Regions from separate parts of the Arthrobacter ginkgonis genome, predicted to be linked through region 3. Evidence: riboswitches for the same ligand, from Rfam matches in the RefSeq annotation. Region 3 holds a riboswitch; each other region holds the start of a gene.

Region 1 (7,289 bases), on a different contig from region 3:
GGCCAGTTCCTCGCGCAGCAGCAGCGCCAGTTCGCGCCAGGTGTTGGCGTCCTGGCCGAAGGTGGGCTCGTCCAGCACCAGCACGTTGGGGCCGGCGGCCAGCACCGTCGCGACCGAGAGCCGGCGTTTCTCTCCCCCGGACAGGGTGAAGGGGTTGGCGTCGGCCAGGTGCCCCAGCCGGAGCCGGCCCAGCAGCTCGTCCACGCGCCGCTCCACCTCCTCGGGGGTGAAGAGCGGGCGCCCGGTGCCCGGGTGGCGCGCGTGGCGCGGTCCGAAGGCCAGCTCTTCACGCACGGTGGAGGCCACGAACTGGTGCTCCGGTTCCTGGAACACGGTGCCGATGCGGCTGACCAGGTCGCCGGCCTTCCAGCGGAAGGGGTCCGGGGACAGCCCGCCGGCGAGGTCCGGCGCGGCACGGACCTGCCCGCCGGCCGGTTCCAACAGCCCGGCCAGCGTCAGCGCCAGCGTGGATTTGCCGGCCCCGTTGGGGCCGGTGATGCCGACCGCCTCGCCGGCGCGCAGGTCCAGGTCCACGCCGGAGAGCACCGCGCGCCGACCCTTTGGGGACCGGCGGCGGCGGGACGCTTCGCGGGAAACCGCCAGGCCGGCGGCGGCAAGCAGGACCGGTCCCGGCGTGGCGTCCGGCCGGCCTGCCGCCCGTTCGACGACCGGCACGTGCCCGGGCACCCACACCCCGGCCTCGATCAGTTCGGTGCGGACAGGGCCCTCGGCGAACAGTTCCTCGGGGGTCCCGCTGTGGGACACCCCTCCCCCGGGTTCGAGCACCACCACGCGGTCCATGTGCCCGGCCCAGGCGGCCAGGCGGTGCTCGACGACCACCAGGGTCGCCCCGGTGGCGGCCACCGCGGCGATCACGGCGTCGCGGACTTCCAGCACGCCGGCGGGATCCAGGTTGGCGGTGGGTTCATCCAGCAACACCAGTCCCGGCCGCATGGCCAGGATCCCCGCCAGCGCCAGGCGCTGCTTCTGCCCTCCGGACAGGTGCGCCGTCGGGTGGTCCAACGGCACGTCCAGCCCCACGGCATCCAAGGCCGCGGCCACGCGGTCCCAGATTTCCGCGCGCGGGACGGCCAGGTTCTCCGCCCCGAACGCCACGTCGTCCCCCACGCGGGCAAGGACCACCTGGGTTTCCGGGTCCTGCTGGACCAGTCCGGCCCGCCCGCGCGAGGCCTCGGCCGGGCGGCCGTCGACGAGCAGGTCGCCGAAGTCCTCGGCCTCCTCGTCGTGGTGCAGCACTCCCGCCAGGGCGTGCAGCAGGGTGGATTTGCCGGCCCCGGACGGGCCCACCAGCAGGACCCGCTCCCCGGGGGCGATCTCCAGGTCCAGGCCCCTAATGGCGGGGGCGGAGCGGCCTGCGTGGCGCCAGCCCCACCCGCGCGCGGACACCGCGGCCGGCACCACGGCTTCCGGCCGGGCGCCGGCCCCGCCGGGCGCGGAGGCGGCCGCCGTCGTTCCGGTGTCTGCGGACATGGCCTAGCCGAACACCGGTTCCTGCGCGGCCTTGCGCGAGGCGAGCGCGGACAGCGCGCCGGTGCGGGCCAGGGCGCGCGTGGCGAGCCAGGACAGCAGGCCGGCGATGACGACGCCGGAGAGGGTGGTGCCGGCGACGTACACGATCTTCATGGCGGTGGTGTATTCGGGGAACCAGTTGAAGATGAAGGCGTCGTTGATGCCACCGAACAGGCCGGCGCCGGCGCCGGCGAGCAGGGCGGTAACCAGGTCCCAGCGCCGGTAGAGGAACAGCGCGAAGACCAGTTCCGCTCCCAGGCCCTGGATCAGGCCGGAAGCCAGGACCGTCAGGCCGAACTGGGAACCCAGGAACGCGGAGACGACGGCGGCGACGAGTTCGCAGAACAGGGCGGCTCCCGGCTTGCGGATGATCAGGGCGCCCAGGACCGCGGGGAACAGCCACATGCCGGTGACCACGGAGGATGCGGGCGGGAAGAACAGGAACAGTCCGCCGATGCCGGCGTAGGCAAGGTTCCAGCCCCAGAAGATGACGCCGGAGGCGACCGCGATCACGGCGGCGACGACGATGTCGACGACGCGCCAGGAACGGCGTGCGGCGGGGACGGTGTTGACCGGGTGGGCCATGATGTATTCCTCCTTGAGGGCAAGGAGGGGAGGGATTCGGCGGCATGTGCCGCTGCACCCTGAGATCTCGACTCCCTTCGCCGGTACTAGCCGGAGCAGGTTCGAGGGTCTGCGGCGATCCGCACTCTCAGCGCCCTGGCTGCACGGCCGTACGGGCCGGGCGCAGGCGCTCCCCTGTCGTTTGTTTCAGTCATGCCATAGTACAGCCACGCTATGCTGTGGCCGTACCGCCCTTTGTCTGGTTGGGCATCGTCTAGTTGGGAGAACCGTTGATGAAGACACTGCTCAAGCTGGCCGGACCCTTTGTGACCCTCGCCGCCGGGTTTGCCGGCGCCAAGGTGGTCGAACTGGTCTGGACCAAGGTCACCGGCGCCAGGCCGCCGCGGCCAGGCGACACCGAGGCCAACGTGAAGTCCTCGCTGCGCCAGGTGCTGGCCTTCGCCATGGTTTCCGCGGCCGTGGGGGCCGCCATCGAGGTCCTCACCGGCCACGGCACCCGGTTCGCGATCTCCCGCCTCGGCCAGGACGCGGACGAGTCCTAGCCCTCCGCCCTCCGGCCGGCTAGGTGCCGGCCGGACCGGCGGCGGCACCGCCGTCAGGGCCCGCGGCGTCCAGGCCGGCGTCGTGCCCGGCGGGTTCGCGGCCGGAGGATTCGCGTCCGTGGCCCTCCGCTCCGGCCCCGTCCTGCAGCGCCGCCCGGGCCACGACCTGGTCCAGTTCGTCGACGAGCAGCGTCTCCTTCTTCAGGTGCTTGGTGCGGTAGCCGGCCCGGCCCACCATGTGGGCGCTGACCGGTGCGGTCAGCAGCTGCAGCAGCCAGGCCAGCAGCAGCACCGGCACCAGCGCCCAGCTGCGCAATTCGATCGCCACCGCGGACAGCAGCAGGACCAGGCCCAGCACCTGCGGCTTCGTGGCCGCATGCATGCGGGAGAGCAGGTCCGGGAAGCGCAGCATGCCGATGCCGGCGGCCACCGACATCAGGCAGCCCACCACCAGGAACACGCCCGCCACGGCCTCGAGCACGGTGTCCAGGGCGCCGCTCATGAGTTCCTCCGGTCGGTCACGTAGCGGGAAACCGTCACCGAGCCGATGAAGCCGATCACGCAGGCGGCCACCACGAACACCAGGTTGTTCGTGTGCTTGTTCACCGCCATGTCCACGCACAGCGCGGCGGCGACGATCATCAGCAGCACGTCCAGCGCCAGCACGCGCTCAAGGATGGACGGTCCGCGCGCGATCCGGACGATGGCCAGCGCGGCGGCGACCGAGAGCAGCACCCCGCAGATCCAAGCGACGGCGATCATCATGGCGCCTCCTCCCCTGCGGTGATCCCGCCGGGCGGGGTGAAATCGTGGTTCTGCGGCGGCGGGGAGGCCTGGCCTGCCCGTTCGGCATCGATCCTGGCCACCTCCTCGCGCGTGCCCATGATGCGAATCAGCCGCGCCTCGATGTCCAGGATGTGGCTGTGGACCTTTTCCACCTCGGCGTGCGTGTTCACGTTGAGCACGTGCAGGTACAGCGTGGAGCTGACGCGGTCCACCTCCACCACGAACGAGCCCGGCACCAGGGTCAGCGCATGGCCAACGGCGGTGACCATGAGGTCGTCACGGGTCCGCAGGCGCACGCCGACCACGGCGCTGCGCACGCGCGGTCCGCGGAACACGGCCAGGGCGAAGACCTGGAAGCTGGCCAGCACCACGTCCCAGAGGAACCCCAGCGCGAACACGAAGGCCCGCCAGACGTTGAAGCGTCCGCTCAGTTCCACCGGCGGCAGCCGGAACACGTTGACGACCACCAGGGCGATCAGGAAGCCGAACACCAGGTTGCCGGCGGAGAAGTCCTGCCACAGCGCCCCCCAGACCAGGGCCATCCACACCAGCAGCGGCAGTTCGATCCAGAAGGTCAGACGCGGCCCCTGCTGCGCGGCGCCCGCGCCGGGCCGGCCTCCGCGCCGGATCACTTCAGGCTCCCGGGCTCGTAGGTCGCCTCGGCGCCGAAGACGGCCTCGATGTACGGGGTGCGCTCGAGCATCTGGCTCGCGGCCTGCTCGCTGAGCTGGAACAGGGGGCCGGCGAACACCGTCAGGGCAACGCCCAGGGCCACCAGGCCGGCGGTGGGCCCGACCATGCCGCGGGGCAGCAGGGCGGTGTCCCCGCGGCCGCTGAAGCGGCTACCGGAGTTGGCCACGGAGCGGTAGGTGGTGATCGGGGACCCGTCGGCGGCCGTGACCAGCAGCAGCGGGTCGGGGTTCTCCGCGTCCTCGGCCTTGCGCCAGAACGCCCGGTTCCAGACGCGCGCCACCGCCAGCAGCGTGAGCAGCGAGGTGGCCACGGAGCCGCCCACCAGCACCCAGCCCAGCGGGGTGTCCAGTTCCACGCCGCCCTGGATCAGCCCCAGCTTGCCGAGGAACCCGGAGAAGGGCGGGATGCCGGCCAGGTTCATCGCGGGGAGGAAGAAGAGCACCGCCAGCACCGGGGACAGCCGGGCCAGCGAGCCCAGCCGGTCCACGTTGGAGGTGCCGCCGCGGCGCTCGATCAGGCCCGTGACCAGGAACAGGGAGGTCTGCACGATGATGTGGTGCACCACGTAGTACACCGCCGCGGCCAGCCCCACCACGTTCCCGACCGCGAGCCCGAAGACCATGAAGCCGATGTGGCTGGTGAGGGTGAAGGAGAGCATACGCTTGATGTCCGCCTGCGCGATCGCGCCGAGGATCCCCACCAGCATGGTCAGCAGCGCCACCACCATCAGCAGGGTGTTGATCCGGTCCCCCGGGAAGAGCAGCGTCTCGGTGCGCACCATCGCGTAGACGCCCACCTTGGTGAGCAGGCCGGCGAACACCGCGGTCACCGGGGCCGGCGCGGTCGGGTAGGAGTCGGGCAGCCAGAAGGAGAGCGGGAAGACGGCGGCCTTGATGCCGAAGGCCACGAACAGCATCAGGTGCAGCACCACCTGCGTTCCGTAGTCGATCTGTCCGAGCTTGATCGCCAGGTCCGCCATGTTCACCGTTCCGGTGGCCGCGTAGATCATGGCGATCGCCAGGAGGAACAGCACCGAGGAGACCACGGAGACGACGACGTACGTCACCGCCGCGCGGATGCGCGCCGTGGTGCCGCCGAGGGTCAGCAGCACGTAGGAGGCGGTCAGCAGGATCTCGAAGCCGACGTAGAGGTTGAACAGGTCCCCGGCGAGGAAGGCGTTGGAGACGCCGGCGACCAGGATCAGGTAGGTCGGGTGGAACACGGAGATCGGGCCGTCCTCGTCCCCGTCGGCCATGCCCTGGCCGGTGGCGTAGAGGAGCACGGCCAGGCTCACGCAGGTGGAGACCACCAGCATGAGCGAGGAGAACTCGTCCACGACCATGGAGATGCCCCACGGGGGCGCCCAGCCTCCGAGCAGCACGGCCTGGGCCCCGTGGCGCCAGGCGCCCACCAGCATCCACGTCTCCAGCGCCAGCGTCAGCACCAGCGTGGAGATGGTGACCGCGCGCTGGGCGCCGGTGTGCCGGCGCAGCACGAAGGCCAGCGCGGCGCCGAGCAGCGGCAGGGCGACGGCAAGGGGGGCGAAGGAGACGGCGGCCAGCGGGGCGCTCATCGCTGCCCTCCGGTGCCGGCCTCGCCGGCGAGCGTGCCGGCGTCGTCCGCTGCGGACGGGAGTTCCGTGGGGTCGAATTCGGTGGTTTCGAGCGGGATCTCGGTGTCCTCCTCGGGGTCGAAGCTGGGCTGGGCCGCGACGCGGCGGTCCTCGACGTCGTCGACGACCTCGTCACGGCGCGCGATCACCCAGGAGCGGTAGATGATGGCCAGCAGGAGCGCGGTGACCGCGAAGGTGATGACGATCGCGGTGAGGATCAGCGCCTGCGGCAGCGGATCGCTGTAGTCCTCGGCGGGGGTGCCCGCCACGTAAAGGGGGGCCAGGCCGGGAATGCCGCCGGTGGCCAGGATCAGCAGGTTGGCCCCGTTGCCGATCAGCACGATGCCCAGCAGCACCCGGGTCAGGCTGCGCTCGAGCAGCAGGTAGATGCCGGTGGCGAACAGGACGCCCATCACCGCCAGCAGGGTCACGTTCACGGTCACCGGGCCGCCTCCAGTTCCTCGTCCTCGGGTTCCGCGTGCGGCGCGGTGGGGCTGCGCCCCTCGGTGCGTTCGTCGATCTCCGCGCCCAGGCTGCGCAGCACGTCGGCGACCAGGCCGACCACCACCAGGTACACGCCGATGTCGAAGAACGTGGAGGTGACGAACTTGTGGTCCCCGAACAGCGGCAGCGAGAACTCGAACACCGCTGACTGGAAGATCTGGCCGCCGAACGCCAGGGGCAGCATGGCGGTGAACCCGGCGATCGCCAGCCCCAGCCCCAGCAGGGTGCCGGGGCTGACCGGGGTGGCCTCGGCCAGCTCGAAGCGCCCGCCGGCCAGGTAGCGGATGGTCATGGCCAGGCCCGCGAGCAGGCCGCCGGCGAATCCGCCGCCGGGGCTGTTGTGCCCGGCCAGCAGCAGGTAGATGGAGAACAGCAGCAGGGTGTGGAAGATCAGCCGGGTGACCACCTCGATGATGATCGAGCGCCGTTCCGGGGCCAGCGTCCGCCCGGCCACCAGCCAGGCCTCGCGCTGGGAGAGCGCGAAGCTGCGGGCCACGCGCAGCGCGGCGGCGTCGCGGCGGGGGGCGTGGATCGACTCGGAGCCGCGGTCGATGCTGCCGCTGGCGATGTCCGCGGTGGTCCGGCGCTTGTCGCCGCGGCCGCGCACGAAGATCAGGCTGGCGACGCCGGTGGCGGCGGCGGCGAGCACGGTGATCTCCCCGAACGTGTCCCAGGCGCGCAGGTCCACGAGGGTCACGTTGACGATGTTCTTGCCCGCGCCCCCGTAGTAGGCCAGCTCGGGGAAGTCCAGCGAAATGGGGGCCGCGGTGCGCGAGGCCATGGCGGTCGCGGCGATGTAGATCATGGCCGCGGCGAAGGCGACGCCCAGCAGCGCGCGCAGGAACCTGTGCCCGGACGGGTTGGTGGTCCACAATTCCACGGGCAGCGTGCGCAGCGCCAGCACGAACGCGACCAGCACGATGGTTTCCACCAGCAGCTGGGTCAGCGCCAGGTCCGGCGCTCCCTGCAGCGCGAAGATCAGGGCCATGCCGTACCCGGTGACGGAGACCATCAGCACGGCCAGGAAGCGGCGGTTG
Region 2 (7,289 bases), on a different contig from region 3:
CCGCGGAGGGCGCGGCCCCGATCGCGAGCGAGGCGAGGCCGAAGACCACCAGGCCCGCGACGAACACGCGCCGCCGCCCGAGGATGTCCCCGGCGCGCGCTCCGAGCAGCAGCAGGCCGCCGAACACCAACACGTAGGCGTTCTGGACCCAGGACAGGTCCGCTGCGGTGAATCCCAGCTCGTCGCGGATCTTGGGCAGGCCGGTGATCACGATCGAGGTGTCCAGCACGATCATGAAATAGCTCACCAGGATGATCGCCAGGACCGCCGTGGGATTGCTGCGGCGGGTGGATCTCTTGTTCACTCGTAGTCCTTCGGGTGCGTCGGTACCGGCCCGGGGCGGCTCCGGTCGGGTTGCCTTTCCAGAGAAACAGCGTCCCGGCGCGGGCGGGAGGTCCTGCCGTTACAGGTACTGGCAGGGCCTCCCGGAACGCGTCCCGGGCTTCTAGCGTGGAAGGCATGGACAATCGGAACGACATCCGCGAATTCCTGGCCACCCGGCGGGCCAAGATCACCCCGCAGCAGGCGGGGCTGCCCGCCTACGGGGGAAACCGGCGAGTTCCCGGGCTGCGCCGGGAGGAGGTCGCGATGCTCGCCGGGGTGAGCATCGACTACTACATCCGGCTTGAGCGCGGAAACCTCAGGGGCGTCTCGGACAGCGTTCTGGATGCGCTGGCGCGCGCGTTGCAGCTGGACGAGGCCGAAAGGGCCCACCTCTTCGACCTGGCCCGGGCGGCGGCTCCGTCCACCCCGGCAGGCCGCCGGCAGGCCCCGCAGAAGGTGCGGCCCACCCTCCAGCGCGTGCTGGACGCCATGGGCACGCCGGCCTTCGTGCGCAACGGCAACATGGACATCCTGGCGGCGAACCGGCTCGGTCGGGCGCTCTACGGCGAGATCTTCGACAGCCCCGTCCAGCCACCGAACTCCGCCCGGTTCGCGTTCCTCGACCCCCGCGCCGAGCGCTTCTTCCGCGACTGGGACCGGGTCATCGAGGATTCGGTGGCGATCCTGCGGGCGGAGGCCGGCCGCCGGCCCTACGACCGGGGCCTGTCCAACCTGATCGGGGAGCTGTCGACCCGCAGCGAGTTGTTCCGCACCCGGTGGGCCGCGCACAACGTGCGCTTCCACCGGACCGGAGGCAAGCGCCTGAACCATCCGCTGGTCGGCGACCTCGACCTGGACTACGAGGCCATGGAACTGCCCGCGGATCCGGGCCTTGTGGTCATCACCTACACCGCCGAACCCGGGTCCCCGTCCCAGGACGCGCTGAATCTCCTGGCCAGCTGGACGGCCGGCACCGAACCGGCGGACCGGACCGCGGACCGAACCTCCGAGCACGACCGACACCTCTGATGGAGCAGCACACATGAACCACCCTGACACCGTTCCCGGCGGCGTCCTCGTCATCGGCGCCACCGGGAGCGTCGGCCGGCTTGTCGTCGCTGCGGCGGCCCGCCACGGCCTGGCCGTTCGGGCCCTGGCCCGCGACGTCGGCCGGGCCGGACGCCTCCTGCCGGGCACCGAGATCGTCCACGGCGACCTTGAGGACCCGGAGACGCTCGCCCGCGCGGTGCACGGCGTCGGCGCCGTCGTCTTCACCCACGGCGCGCACAACGCCGGCGCCTACGAACGCGTCGACTACGGGGGAGTGGCCAACGTCCTGCGTGCGCTGGACGGGCGCGCGCTGCGCATCGCGCTCATGACATCGATCAACGTGACCCGCGACGACAACGGCGCCTATCAGGACCTGCTGGACTGGAAGCGCCGCTCGGAGCGCCTCGTGCGCGCCAGCGGCCACCCCTACACGATCGTCCGCCCGGGATGGTTCGACGCGGCAGGGCCCGGCGACCGGCGCCTGGTCCTCGCACAGGGCGACCGCCGCTCCGGCGCCGTCGACCGCGCCCAGGTTGCCGAGGTCCTGGTCCGCAGCCTGCTCACCGCAACGGCCGCGGGCAAGACGTTCGAGCTGTTCGCCGAGGCCGGTCCCGCCCCGCGGGACTGGGCCGGACTCTTCGCCGACGTGCTGGCCGATGTGTCCGGCGCCGTCGACGCGGCCCAGGACTCCGGCACGCTGCCCCTGGCGCGCGAGCCGGAGAGCCTGCGCGCCGACCTCGACCGGCTGCGCGCCAGCTAGCCATTTCCGGCCCAGCCCCTTTTCCCGACCGACAGGAGACCCCATGGAGATCCAACCCACGATGCCGAGCACCAAGGGCCCGGCGGAACTGTTCACCGGAGACGTCTGGTTCGACGTCATCGCCGCTCCGCGGCCGGAGCCCTCGCGTATGCGCGTCAACATGGTCCGCTTCGCCCCCTGCGCCAGGACCGCCTGGCACACCCACGCCGTGGGCCAGACTCTGCACGTGCTCGAGGGGACCGGACTCGTCCAGGCCCGCGGCGGCGACGTCGTCGTGATGAGGCCCGGGGACACCGTCTACACCCCGCCGGGCGAGTGGCACTGGCACGGCGCGGCCACCGACCACTTCATGAGCCATCTGGCCATGTGGGAGGGGACCGGCGACGCGGAGGTGCCGGAGACCGAATGGGGCGAGCACGTCACCGAGGAGGAGTACCGCGGCCAGGCCGTGGCGCGCACCTAGCGCTCCGGTCTCCGAAAAGCGCTCCGCCACGAACGCCGAAAAGCACGCGCCCGGACGCGCCCGCCGCTGTCGGACCGTGGACACGGTTCGAAAGCGGCGGGCGATGCGTGCTACGCTCCAGCGCTGTAAACACCCTCCACGGGAGCTCGCACCAGCGAGCTGAGAGGACGGCTAGGGCCGTCGACCGTTGAACCTGACCGGATAATGCCGGCGTAGGAAGAGATCAAAATGCGCACAAGCGACGCTACAACCATGTCCGCTGTCACCACTGGCCCCATCCAGGACAGCACCAAACGCTACGAGGACGTGCCCGGCTTCCCGGGCATGAGCTACCCCGTGCGGCGCGTTAATCTCAGCAATGGAGAGCACTTCGACCTCTACGACACCTCGGGCCCGTACACGGATCCGCAGGCACGCATCGACGTCGAGGTGGGATTGGCGAAAACGCGTGACGGGTGGGAACACCCGGAACCGATCGACGGCGCCGCGACCCAGCTGGTCTGGGCGCGCGCCGGAATCATCACCCCAGAAATGGCGTACGTCGCCGCCCGCGAAGGCGTCTCGCCGGAGCTGGTCCGCGATGAGGTCGCCCGCGGCCGGGCCGTGATCCCGGCCAACCACCGGCACCCCGAGTCCGAGCCGATGGTCATCGGCAAGGCCTTCGCGGTGAAGATCAACGCGAACATCGGCAACTCGGCCGTCACGTCCTCGATCGAGGAGGAGGTGGAGAAGATGGTGTGGGCCGCCCGCTGGGGCGCCGACACCCTGATGGATCTCTCCACCGGCCGGAACATCCACGAGACCCGCGAATGGATCCTGCGCAACTCGCCGATCCCCGTCGGCACCGTGCCCATCTACCAGGCCCTCGAAAAGGTCAAGGGCGATCCGGCCAGCCTCACCTGGGAAATCTTCCGGGACACGGTGATCGAGCAGGCGGAGCAGGGCGTGGACTACATGACCGTGCACGCCGGGGTGCTGCTGCGCTACGTGCCGCTGACGGCCAAGCGCGTCACGGGCATCGTCTCGCGCGGCGGGTCGATCATGGCGGCCTGGTGCCTGGCCCACCACCAGGAGAGCTTCCTCTACACCCACTTCGTGGAGCTGTGCCAGATCTTCCGGAAGTACGACATCACCTTCTCGCTCGGCGACGGGCTGCGTCCGGGGTCGATCGCCGACGCCAACGACGAGGCCCAGTTCGCCGAGCTGCGCACCCTTGGCGAGCTCACGAAGATCGCCAAGTCCCATGGCGTGCAGGTCATGATCGAGGGCCCCGGCCACGTGCCGATGCACAAGATCGTGGAGAACGTGCGGCTTGAGGAGGAACTGTGCGAGGAGGCCCCGTTCTACACGCTTGGCCCGCTCGCCACGGACATCGCCCCGGCCTACGACCACATCACCTCCGCCATCGGCGCGGCGATGATCGCCCAGGCGGGCACCGCCATGCTCTGCTACGTCACCCCGAAGGAGCACCTGGGCCTGCCCAACCGCGACGACGTGAAGGTCGGGGTGATCACCTACAAGATCGCCGCCCACGCCGCGGACCTGGCCAAGCAGCACCCCAGGGCCCAGGAACGCGACGACGCGCTCAGCCGAGCCCGCTTCGAGTTCCGCTGGCGGGACCAGTTCGCATTGTCGCTGGATCCGGACACCGCCCGCGAGTACCACGACGAGACCCTGCCTGCGGAGCCGGCCAAGACCGCGCACTTCTGCTCGATGTGCGGGCCGAAGTTCTGCTCGATGCGGATCTCCGCCGACGTTCGGACCTACGCGCAGGAGAACGGGCTGGACAGCCTGGAGGCCATCGAGGCCGGGATGGCGGACAAGTCCGCGGAGTTCGCCCGCATGGGCAGCTCCGTCTACTTGCCGATCCGCGCCGTCTGACCCCGTGGCGCTCGCCGAACGCGGCAAGGGCGCGACGGCGGTCGGCGGCTTCGGGGCCATGGACAGCTAGGTTCGGAGTCGGGCCGACGGTAGTGCAAGAGCTGCTGGAATGGATCAGCCATTCCAGCAGCTCTTGCACTATGGTTCCGGACGGTCCGCTACCGCCCTACCCGGCCAGCTACCCGGCCGGAGCCGTATCCCGGCGCCGGGCGGCGGCCGCCCGGAAGAGGTCCACCAGCAGGAAGCCCGCCAGCGAAATCCCCAGCAGCGGGACAAAGAACCCCACGAGCACCGCCACGGCGGCAACCGCCAGCACGGCCCACCACGGACTTTGGCGCAGGGCTCCGCGTCGCGGCAGCGGTCCGAAGCGCAGCCCCGTGGCCGCCTTGGGGCGCCGCTTCCACCACATCATGTAGCCCCACACCACCATGCAGGCCAGCCCGGCGGCGAGCGCCAGGAGGACCACCTGGTTCGCCACGCCGAAGAGCGTCCCCATGTGCGCGTCGATGCCCCAGCGGGACAGCTTCGCGGGCACGGAGAAGTCCTTGAAGTCGATGCTGTCCACCACGGCCATGTCCCGCGGATCCAGGGATACGGCATCGACCTGGGTGGGCCAGGACCGGTCGATCTCGGCCACGGACCAGGCCTGTCCGCCGGCCGCGCCGGGCCTGATCTCCACCTTGGCGGCGTCGATGCCGGCCCCGCGGGCCGCGGCCAGCGCGGCGTCGAACCCGCCGTTCGGGACGGTGGCGGCCGGCTCCGCCATCACGTGCCCGCTGTGGCCCTCATGGCCCATGTGCGCGTGGGATGGGTCCGCTGCGAGCTCGCGGGAGAGCGAGGGCGTTTCCCAGCCCAGCGTGGCGCGCAGCTGGGACACGTTCTCCCCGGCGTACTTCGACCAGGTCAGGCCGGTGGCGGAGAGCCCCAGGAACCCGACAACCAGCGTCAGGCCCAAGACCTTGTGCCAGCCGAGCAGGCGGGCCCGGCTGCCCTTCCGTGGTGCGTTCCCGCGCTGGGTTGGGGTGCCCGCCTTCGCGGCGCGGGACGGGCGCTGCGCCACCCACAGGGCCACGCCGCCGAGCGCGACGACCCACAGCCAGGAGGCCGCGAGTTCGCTGTAGAGCCGGCCGGCGTCGCCCAGGTTCAGGCTGCGGTGCATCTGGTCGACCCAGGTGCGCAGCGGCAGGGAGCCGCTGGTGCCGTAGGCGACCAGTTCACCCTTGACCTTCGCGGTCGCCGGGTCGACGAAGACGGCCAGCGATTCCGATTCGCCGAGGGATTCGTCGGCGAACATAACGCGGGTGGTTCCGCCCTCGGTGCCGGGCCGGACGGCGGCAGGTGCCGTGGCGGAGCCGCGGAACTCCTGTGCCGCCTGGATCTGCCGCTCCAGGGGCAGCGGCGTCCCGGGCGAACCGGTCAGCTCGGTGGCGTAGACCAGGTCCTCGATTTGTGGTGCCGCGGCGTAGAGGCCGCCGGTGACCGCGGCGACCAGCAGGAACGGGCCGACGAGGATGCCCGCATAAAAGTGCAGCCGGCGCAGGAGGGCCACAAGCCACGGGGCGGTTGCGGAGGCTGGGCTGGCGGGCGCGGGGGCAGTAGTGGGCGTGGTGGGAGGCAGCGTTGCCTCGCGCCCGGTTTCGGGGCGCGCTGAAGTACTGGAGGTCATGGTGGTCTTTCGTCCATCGGGGGAAGTGGAAACGAAAGCGCCGCACGGATCCCCAAGCAGGTGGAGGCAGGCCGGTGGAGACAGGCCGGTCGAAGCAGGGCAGGACCGTCCCGCGGCTCATGATGGACGCGGGGGACGGAACGCCAAGGCCGGACGCCAAAAACCAGGCGCCAAACGCCAAAAAGCTAGGCGGGTGCCAGTACCGGTGCCGATGCGCGGGGACGCGGGGGCGCGGCGCACGACGGCGGTCCCCGCCTGGCGATGGGACGGGCTGCGGGGCGGCCGGGCAGGGTTGCCGGCTCCCGCCGGGAGTCGGGCCGTGGCCGCGGCGGCGCCGCAACCGGGAGCAGGAGACGGAACAGGCGGACCAGCCGCGCTCCAAGGAGGCCGGCGAGCATCCACACGAACCGTTCGGCACGGCTCACCGCGAGGACCGTTAGGGCAGCGGCCGCGAGGTGGGCCAACCACATCGCCGCGCCGCCGGCCGCCCCGGCGTCGAATGTCGCGTCGAGGGCAACCTGCAAGGCCGGCTGGCCGTGCCCGTGGTGCCCAATCTGGTGCTGCCCAATCTGGTGCTGTGCGTGGGCGGTGGCATCCATCGCCATCGCTGCCGGGGTGGAGAACAGGAGGTGGTACGGGCCCTGGCTCGCCAGGACCGCCGCGGCAACCCGTCCCGGGCCCATGCGCCGCCCGGCGAAGAGGGAGCAGACGAACCCTGATGCGGCGAACGCCAGAACCATTCCGGGGAAGCCGGGCAGCGTGCCCGAAACCGAGAAGTGTCCGATGGCCGCAAAGAGCGTGGCCACGAAGCCGGCGGCCCAGCCGCGCAGCATCCGATCCGTGAACGCAACGGCACCCATCCGGGACCTGCCTTCCGTCACGCGAATCCGACGCCCGCGAATCCGAAATCCACGAACCAAAACAGGGCAATTCTAGGCGGGGACCGGACGGCCCGCCAAGCGCCGTTACACGGCGGGAGCCCGATAGGCGCTAATCCGTGGGCCTGGGGTTCCGCTTGGCGATGGCGGAGGTCAGGACCTTCGCGAACATTGTCCACGCGGCGTAGGGAACCAGGCTCGCGCCCAGCCGGCCATCCTCCCGGGCGGCGCGGCGGGCCAGGTCGATCGTGCTGGCCGCCAGCGCGG
Region 3 (7,289 bases):
GTCACCTGTCCCGCGGCGGGCTCCAGCAGTCCGGCCAGGGTCAGCAGCAGCGAGGTTTTCCCGGTGCCGTTCGCGCCGAGCAGGGCGACGATCTCGCCGGGGTTGACGGCGAGATCAATGTCCGTGAGCAGTGCGCCGGGGCCCGCCGTTGCCGGGGTGGAGGAGCGGCGCTTGCGGCGGCGCTGGCCGGCCGCATTCCGATCCACCGACAGGCCCACCGCCCGCAGCGCCGGCGCTTCCCGGTGGGACGGAGGCCCTCCGGCGGGTGCGGGAAGGGGGTGTGCGCCGGCCAGGTCCTTCAGTCCGGCGCGCACCGTCTCGGCGCCGAGGCCGCCCGGGCAGCCGAAGACCGCCTGCAGCTCCGTTTCCAGCGGCAGCCAGCAGCCTCGGGCCTGCAGCTGGGGAGCCGCTTCGGTCAGGACCTCCGTGGTGGGTCCGTCGAGGAGGATTTCGCCGTCGCCGTTCAGCACCACGGCCCGGCCGGGCAGGCCGGCCAGGCCGCGGCGTCCGGCGTACTCGTCCATGCGGTGCTCCACCAGGACAACGGCCGGCCCGTATTCGTCGACCGCCCGCTCGATCGCCTCCCGGACGGAGGCGATGCCCTCGGCGTCGAGCATCGAGGTCGGCTCGTCGAGCAGGAGCACCGCGGGCTCGGCGATGAGGCTCGCGGCCAACGCCACCCGCTGGCCTTCCCCGCCGGAGAGCTGGGAGGTTTTGCGCAGCCGCAGTCCACCCGCGTGGACGGCGTGCAGCGCCGCATCGATGCGGCCGGAGATGGCAGCAGGATCAACGGCCCGGTTTTCCAGCGGAAGTGCCAGTTCCTGTTCCACATCCGGCAGGCAGACGGCGGAGGAAGGGTCCTGGGCCAGGACGCCGACGCTGCGGGACAGTTCCGCCACGTCGGTGTCCAGGGTGTCCGTTCCCCGCACCCGCACCGACCCGGACAGCTGCACCGCCACGGCGTGCGGGATGACCCCGTTGACCAACTGCAGCAGGGTGGATTTTCCGGCGCCGGAGGGGCCGAAAACCATCAGCTGCTCACCCGGTTCCAGCCGAAGGTCCACCTTGCGCAGCACCGGCCCCGTCCGGCGGGGAAATTCCACCGAGACATCGTTCAGCTCCACGGCCGGAACCGTGGACGGGGCCTGCCGGGCAGCCGTTCGGCTCCGGGCAGCGGCGCCGGGCTTGGGTTCGACGGTCCCGGGGTGGGCAGCGGCCATCAGGCTAGACCTTGCTGATCGGGTCGGGGCTGATCCGGTCGCGGCCGATCGCGAAGTTGTCGACCACTCCGGTCTTCGCCAGGGCCCCGACGATGGTTTTTGCCAGCAGGCCGCCCAGGATGAGCCCGGAGGCCAGTTGCAGGACCAAGCGCAGGACGAACAGCTCCTGGCCGTACCAGCCGAAGCGGAAAGCGGAGAAGAGGAACACCAGTCCTGCCCCGAGCAGGCCCGAGAGGGCGAAGGTGCCCCAGCCGAAGGAGCGGTAGCCGCGCAGCGCGAACGGGATCTCGCTGCCCAGGCCCTGGATCGCGGCGGAGACGAAGAGGATCGGGCCCACGGCGGAGCCAAGGAACACCACTTCGATGACCGATGCCAGCACCTCGGCGATGATCCCGACGAAGGGCCGGCGGATGATGGCCACGGCGATCGGCGCCACCAGGAGCCAGCCGCCGATCAGGAAGTGCTGGGCCAGGTCTCCGGCCGGGCCCATGAGGATGGACAGGCCGGTCCAGGCCTGGACCAGGACCCAGTAGAGGAAGCCGAATACCACCCCCAGCACCACCATGAGGACCAGGTCCTTGAGCGCTAAGGCGGGGCGTTTGCGGGCAGGGGTCAGCGTGCTGTGAGAAGTCATGGAAGTAACCCTTGAAGTAGGTGGAGGCTTAGCGGGCCGAGGGGCTGTTGATGGAGAGCGTGAGGTGGGTGGTCACGTGCTGGACGGTGCGGCCGACCAGGACCCAGCCGGCAGCCACTGTCTCGAGGATGCGGGCGATGTCGCCCTCCAGGCGGGTGACAAAATGTTCCGACTTCACGAACGTGCCCTTGGCCTTGGCGTAGTCGACGGCGGCGTAGATGTCCCGCATGTGGTCCGGGTCCACGCCGTCGCGGCCGGTGTCCTCCAGCGGGTACAGGGCCCACTCCGCTGCCGCCTGCACCCCGGTCTCCTCCAGTTCGACGATCTCGCTGCGCAGCGGGCCGGCTCCGCCGGGAAGTTCGCATTGCACTTCGCCGGGGCAGCCGCGGGAGAGGTGCACGGTGGCAACAACGTGGGCACCGCCGCGGCCGGCCGCCGAAATGAGCTGGCTCAGGTACCGCAGCAGGTCCGGCTCCCGGCCGGCCACGAAGGTGCTCACGTCGCCCGTCTGAACCTCCAGCCCGGTGGCATCGGCCTTCTGCAGCGACCCGAGGATGACCTCGGCGTAGTCGGCACTCATCACGGCCAGGGTGACCCTGGCACCAATGCCGAAGTTGTCGTGACTCAGGGTGGGGCTGCCGGCGGCGGCAGGCGCCAAGGCAGGGTCGGTGACTTCAGTGGGGTAATTCGGATGCATTTTCGCGCCCTTCTGTTGTGAGAAACAGGGCACAGGATTCGATGTTGACTCCCTGCGCTGGCATGATCCAGATCAGGTTCAACGGTCGAAACTTGAGAAGTTTCCTCTCAGCCCGGCTCACCGGACTCCCGTGTTCAGCCACGACCCTACACCGGCCCGCGTGGCCGCCGCCTGCCGCAGCGGGCGGAAGGCGGACTGTGACGCAACGGGGCTCTGACGCACCGGGAATCTGACGCAACGAAGGAAGGCCGGCGCGCAGCCGAAGCGCCCGGGCAGAGAGGCCCCGGCAAAGGGGCCGGCAAAAAGGAATCCCCGCCTCCGCGGGGAGGACGGGGATTCGGCGGTGGGCCCCGCGGGGATCGAACCCGCGACCCGCGGATTAAAAGTCCGATGCTCTACCAACTGAGCTAGAGGCCCGCCAGACCGTAAAGGCCTTCAACAATGCTAGCGGATCTCCCGGCGTTGCCTCGTGCACTCGCCGCGGACACGCCCTCCCGGCGCCACGCCCGCGGCACCGGAGTATCCTCTTGTCGCATGAGCGCAGTCCCAGCCAGCGGGTCCGGAGCCTCGGCCCCGCGCCCGCACAAGCCCGTCCCGTTCGCGCCGGTCGACTTCGAACCGTTCGTGGGCGGGGCCGATCCGGCCCGCGTGTCCGAGGCCGCCCACCTGGCCGCCGCGGCCCTGGTGCATCAGGGGCGCGCGAGCACCGATCCGGCGGTCACCCGACGGCTGGTGAAACTGGCGGACAAGGAAGGCTTGGAGGCGATCGCCGAACTGTGGGCGGAGAGCCCGCCCCGGTCCCTGCCCGGTGCCCTGTGGCGGCTGTACGCGCTGCGCGCCGCCACGGTGCAGAACCCCGAACGCATGGCGGCCTACTTCCGCGAGGGCCGGTACGTCGCGCAGGTCCAGCACGTGGTCGCCGGCGTCGCCGAGCCGCCCGGGGCGGATGAGCTGCGTTCGATGGCGGATTCGATCCTCTCCGGCGCGTTCGACGGCGAGTTCGACGTCGCGCTGGAACGTTCCGCCGCGTACTGCCGCGTCGTTGCGCTGGGCCAGACGCACCACGCGGACGCCGCCGAACAGGCCAACGAACCGCACGCGACCAAGCTGACCCGCAGCGCACGCCAACTGGTCAAGACCGCCGAGGACCTGGAGGCTTCCGCGCGGGCCTGGCGTCGCGGCGAGCTGATCTAGCGTCCACGACTCCTCCCCACCCTCGCTGCGCGTTACACGTCCCGCAGGGCCTCTAGCCGCCCGACGCGGACGGCTTCCTCCAGGGCGGCGTGGTCGGCTTCCGTCTGGTCCGCGTACCGGCCCGCCCAGGTGGTGACGGCGACGTCGAAGCTGTCGCCGTTGCCGAGGTATCCGGAAAGGAAGCGGCTGCCAGGGCTCTGGCAATGCGCCCGGGCCAGGAGTTCCCCGCACAATTCGCCGTAGGTCTCCGCCGCGGACGGGGACAGTTGGGCGAGGTCCAGCGAACCCTTCAGGTCGCGGTACTGGCGCAGGTAGTGGTCGCGAACGATGCCGTCCTCCCCCTTCACGCCGCGGACCCAGCCGAGCATGGGATCCGACTGGGCCTGCAGGATCCGTTGCGCCGCCACCACGCGGAAGCCGTGGCCGTGGAGGATCAGCTGCTGGGTGACGGCGTTCGGCGCGTCCGTGACTTTCCCGTGGGTCTCCAGGACCGAACGCCCCGCTTCCTTGGACTGCATGAACAGGAGGTCCCCGGAGGGGCCGCGGAGCATGAACAGGAAACAGCGGGTGCCGACGCTGCCCACGCCGACCACGCGCGAGGCGCAGTCCACCATGCTGTATTGGCTGAGCAGGAGGGCAGTATCGGTGCGCAGGGTCCTGCGGTACTCCTCGAAGAGGCCGGAGAGGCGGTCCCAGTCGGGGTTGGCGGGCCGGCGGACCAAGGGAGGCTGCTCGGCGATGCGCTGGATGCCGTTCTCCGTCACGGTGGTCAGCTTCTCCATCACGCGTTCGGAGGTGCTCTGGCGGGCCTTGCGGGCCGCCTGGTGGGCCATTTTCGGCAGCGCCTCCGCCTCCACTTGGTAGTAGTAGCGTTCCAGGACGGACATGTCGTACAGGCGGTGCACCGTGGTGCGGTAGGAACGCACGGAGGCAGCGGCAGCGTCCCTGCAGCGCGCTTCCGGATGGCCGTTGGCGCGGCCATTCAGCCACAGGCTGGCCGCCAGCCGCTTCACGTCCATCTCCCAGGCGCCGGGGTAGGCCTCATCGAAGTCGTTCAGGTCGAAGACCAGCCGCCGTTCCGGCGAGGCATAGAGCCCGAAGTTCGCCAGGTGCGCGTCGCCGCAGGCGATCACGCGGTAGCCGGTGGCGGTGTCGCGGGCCAGGTCGTGTGCCATCACGGCCGCGGCGCCCCGGTAGTAGGCGAAGGGCGATTGCAGCATGCGCCCGATCCGGACCGGGACCAGGTCCGGCTCGCGGGTGGTGTGCTGCCCGGCCAGGATCTCCACGGGGTCCCGCTCCGGCAGCTCGAAGCGCGCGTGGTTCCTGCGTGGAACCAGCGCGCGGACGCGCCGGCCGGCCTGCAGGTCTTCCTCGTCCGGACGGGAAACCTCCGGGCCGGGACTGTCCGGGCGGGAAACGTTCGGCATGGCTCCCCCTCGATCTGCCGGTATGTGCAGCGGTGTGGGCGGTGCCGGCTTAAATTGCCGGCGGGCCTACGGCGATTGTAGTCACTGCGGGTTTTCCGGCACCATGGATGGCCGCGACCGGGTGGGGGCGTATTGACAGAAAGGCCCGGTGGGAAGAAAACTATTGGCGGTGCCGGATCGCGGCAGCCCCGGGCTCCATCTTTCAGCCGCTACGAGCGGCCTGCCGCCGAGAGGCGCTCCCGGTTCGGCACCATAAGCTTGAGAAACGGCCCCAATCAGTACACCTAGGCCACCGACCGGCGAAACGGGCCGGAACGATGGGCCGGAGCAATTGGGCCCAGCGCAGAGGGCTTCAACAAAGACGCCGACGCCCCCGGATCCCGCACCCGTGCGACGTTCATCGCTTCCGGCCCCCGGCAGGTGGCCCGTGGTCTGTGGCCGCGGATAGCATGCGTAAACTTGTTCACGTCCGTTTCCCCCTTTGAATCCGCGGCGGTAAACCACGTGAAATTCAGCCTGTTCCCTGCGGAATACCGCGGCCTGGAACTGCTTCGCGACCTCTCCTCCGAGGTCCTGGACGGCGTGCAGATCCTCTCCCAGATGCTCGGGGCCGCCGACAACGAACAGGAAGGGCTGGCCGCCGGCCTCAACTCCACCGAGGCCCGCGCCACCGACCGGCACTACGCCGTGCTCACCCATCTGCGCACCAGCTACGTGAACCCCCTCCCGCGCGAGGACCTCTACACCTTCTCCCGGTTGCTGCACGAGGCCGTGGAGCAGCTCAGTGGGGCCGGCGACCTGCTCGTGCACACCGGAGCTGGCCGGCTTTCCCGGCGCGCTGCGGAACAGCTGGAGATGATCGGGCGCCAGGCCGAACTTGCCTCCGCCGCGATCGGCCAGCTGAACAACCTCGACGACCTCGAGGACACCTGGCTGGAAATGGTGCGCCTGTCCAAGCGGGCCAGCCGCACCCACCGCGTCTGGGTCGCCGAGCTCTCCGACCTGCAGAAGGCCTCCCTGATCGTCAAGCACCGCTACGTGGCCGACCAGCTGCTCGCCGCGGTCCACACCCTGCGCGCGGTCGCGGACCACTTGGGCCGGATCCTGGTCAAGGAATCCTGAGCACGCCCGGATGGAACAACTCCTGCTGGGCCTGGTCCTCGTCGCGACGTGTGCCTATGCGTTCCTGAACGGCTTCCGCGACGTGTCCAACTCGGTGGCCGCCGCCGTCAGGACCCGTTCGCTCACCCCGACCATCGCCGTCGTCGTCGCCGCGTTCTTCGCGTTCGTCGGCACCATGCTCAGCCAGGCGTTCGGCGCCTACCTGGTTTCCGCCGTCGAACTCAACGTTCCCGCCCACTCGCTGGGGCTGGCGATCCTGCTCGCCGGACTGGTCGCGGCCGGCGGATGGGGACTGTTCTGCTGGTGGCGGGGCATCCCGGTCTCCTCCACGCACGCGGTGATCTCCGCGCTGGCCGGCGCCAGCGGCGCTTCGGCGCTGCTGGGCGGGGACGGAGTCCACGACGCGCTGCGCATGCTGCTGCTGGGGGTGGTGGCGCCCCTGCTGCTCACCCCACTGGTCGCCTATGGGCTGTCCTTCGCACTGGTGGCCCCGGCCACGTGGCTGGCCCGCCATTCCAGCTCCGACGACGTCAACACCTGGGGCAGGGCCGCCCAGTCCATCAGCGCGTGCGCGGTTTCGCTCGGCCACGGACTGCAGGACGGCCAGCGCACGGGGGCGCTGCTGACCCTGGCGCTGGTGGCCGGGAACGTCGTGCAGCCGGGCACCTATCCGCTGGCCGCGCAGCTGACCGGCGGCTTCTTCCTGGCCGCGGGGGCGCTCTTCGGCGGCTGGCGGATCTCCCACACCCTCGCCTACCGGCTGGTGACCATTGATGCGCTGCGCGGAGCCACGGCGCAGAGCGTCTCCGCCTCGATGCTGTTCTTCGGCGCCATGGTGATGCACCTGCCGCTGTCCACCACGCAGGCGGTCACCAGTGCGATCGTGGGGGCCGGGGCCAACCAGCGCTTCGAATCCGTGATGTGGCGCAACGTGCTGCGCGTGCTCTCCTACTGGTTCGCCGCGCCCGTCACGTGCGTGGTGCTGGGCGGGATGC

The links. Region 3 has a riboswitch for thiamine pyrophosphate ahead of ABD912_RS01615 (YkoF family thiamine/hydroxymethylpyrimidine-binding protein). Riboswitches for the same ligand answer to the same signal wherever they lie in the genome.
Region 1: it holds a riboswitch for thiamine pyrophosphate, as region 3 does, so the genes downstream of both, ABD912_RS06340 (ECF transporter S component) here and ABD912_RS01615 (YkoF family thiamine/hydroxymethylpyrimidine-binding protein) in region 3, are expected to answer to the same signal.
Region 2: it holds a riboswitch for thiamine pyrophosphate, as region 3 does, so the genes downstream of both, thiC (phosphomethylpyrimidine synthase ThiC) here and ABD912_RS01615 (YkoF family thiamine/hydroxymethylpyrimidine-binding protein) in region 3, are expected to answer to the same signal.

The regions. Positions count from the first base shown of each region.
Region 1 covers NZ_BAABEO010000008.1:812,957-820,245, forward strand. Annotated here, with positions in the region: gene ABD912_RS23535 (ATP-binding cassette domain-containing protein) at 1-1,491, opposite strand, end outside; gene ABD912_RS06340 (ECF transporter S component) at 1,495-2,115, opposite strand; TPP riboswitch at 2,171-2,301, opposite strand; gene ABD912_RS06345 (DUF4235 domain-containing protein) at 2,388-2,657, shown strand; gene mnhG (monovalent cation/H(+) antiporter subunit G) at 2,677-3,159, opposite strand; gene ABD912_RS06355 (monovalent cation/H+ antiporter complex subunit F) at 3,156-3,422, opposite strand; gene ABD912_RS06360 (Na+/H+ antiporter subunit E) at 3,419-4,075, opposite strand; gene ABD912_RS06365 (Na+/H+ antiporter subunit D) at 4,072-5,709, opposite strand; gene ABD912_RS06370 (Na(+)/H(+) antiporter subunit C) at 5,706-6,191, opposite strand; gene ABD912_RS06375 (Na+/H+ antiporter subunit A) at 6,188-7,289, opposite strand, start outside.
Region 2 covers NZ_BAABEO010000035.1:15,716-23,004, forward strand. Annotated here, with positions in the region: gene ABD912_RS22355 (MFS transporter) at 1-304, opposite strand, end outside; gene ABD912_RS22360 (helix-turn-helix transcriptional regulator) at 460-1,353, shown strand; gene ABD912_RS22365 (SDR family oxidoreductase) at 1,367-2,134, shown strand; gene ABD912_RS22370 ((R)-mandelonitrile lyase) at 2,178-2,597, shown strand; TPP riboswitch at 2,726-2,834, shown strand; gene thiC (phosphomethylpyrimidine synthase ThiC) at 2,850-4,478, shown strand; gene ABD912_RS22380 (PepSY-associated TM helix domain-containing protein) at 4,657-6,144, opposite strand; gene ABD912_RS22385 (hypothetical protein) at 6,330-7,004, opposite strand; gene ABD912_RS22390 (TspO/MBR family protein) at 7,135-7,289, opposite strand, start outside.
Region 3 covers NZ_BAABEO010000006.1:18,385-25,673, reverse strand. Annotated here, with positions in the region: gene ABD912_RS01625 (ABC transporter ATP-binding protein) at 1-1,220, opposite strand, end outside; gene ABD912_RS01620 (ECF transporter S component) at 1,225-1,854, opposite strand; gene ABD912_RS01615 (YkoF family thiamine/hydroxymethylpyrimidine-binding protein) at 1,883-2,551, opposite strand; TPP riboswitch at 2,584-2,693, opposite strand; tRNA gene ABD912_RS01610 (tRNA-Lys) at 2,896-2,968, opposite strand; gene ABD912_RS01605 (hypothetical protein) at 3,086-3,745, shown strand; gene ABD912_RS01600 (DUF2252 domain-containing protein) at 3,778-5,172, opposite strand; gene ABD912_RS01595 (hypothetical protein) at 5,677-6,294, shown strand; gene ABD912_RS01590 (inorganic phosphate transporter) at 6,305-7,289, shown strand, end outside.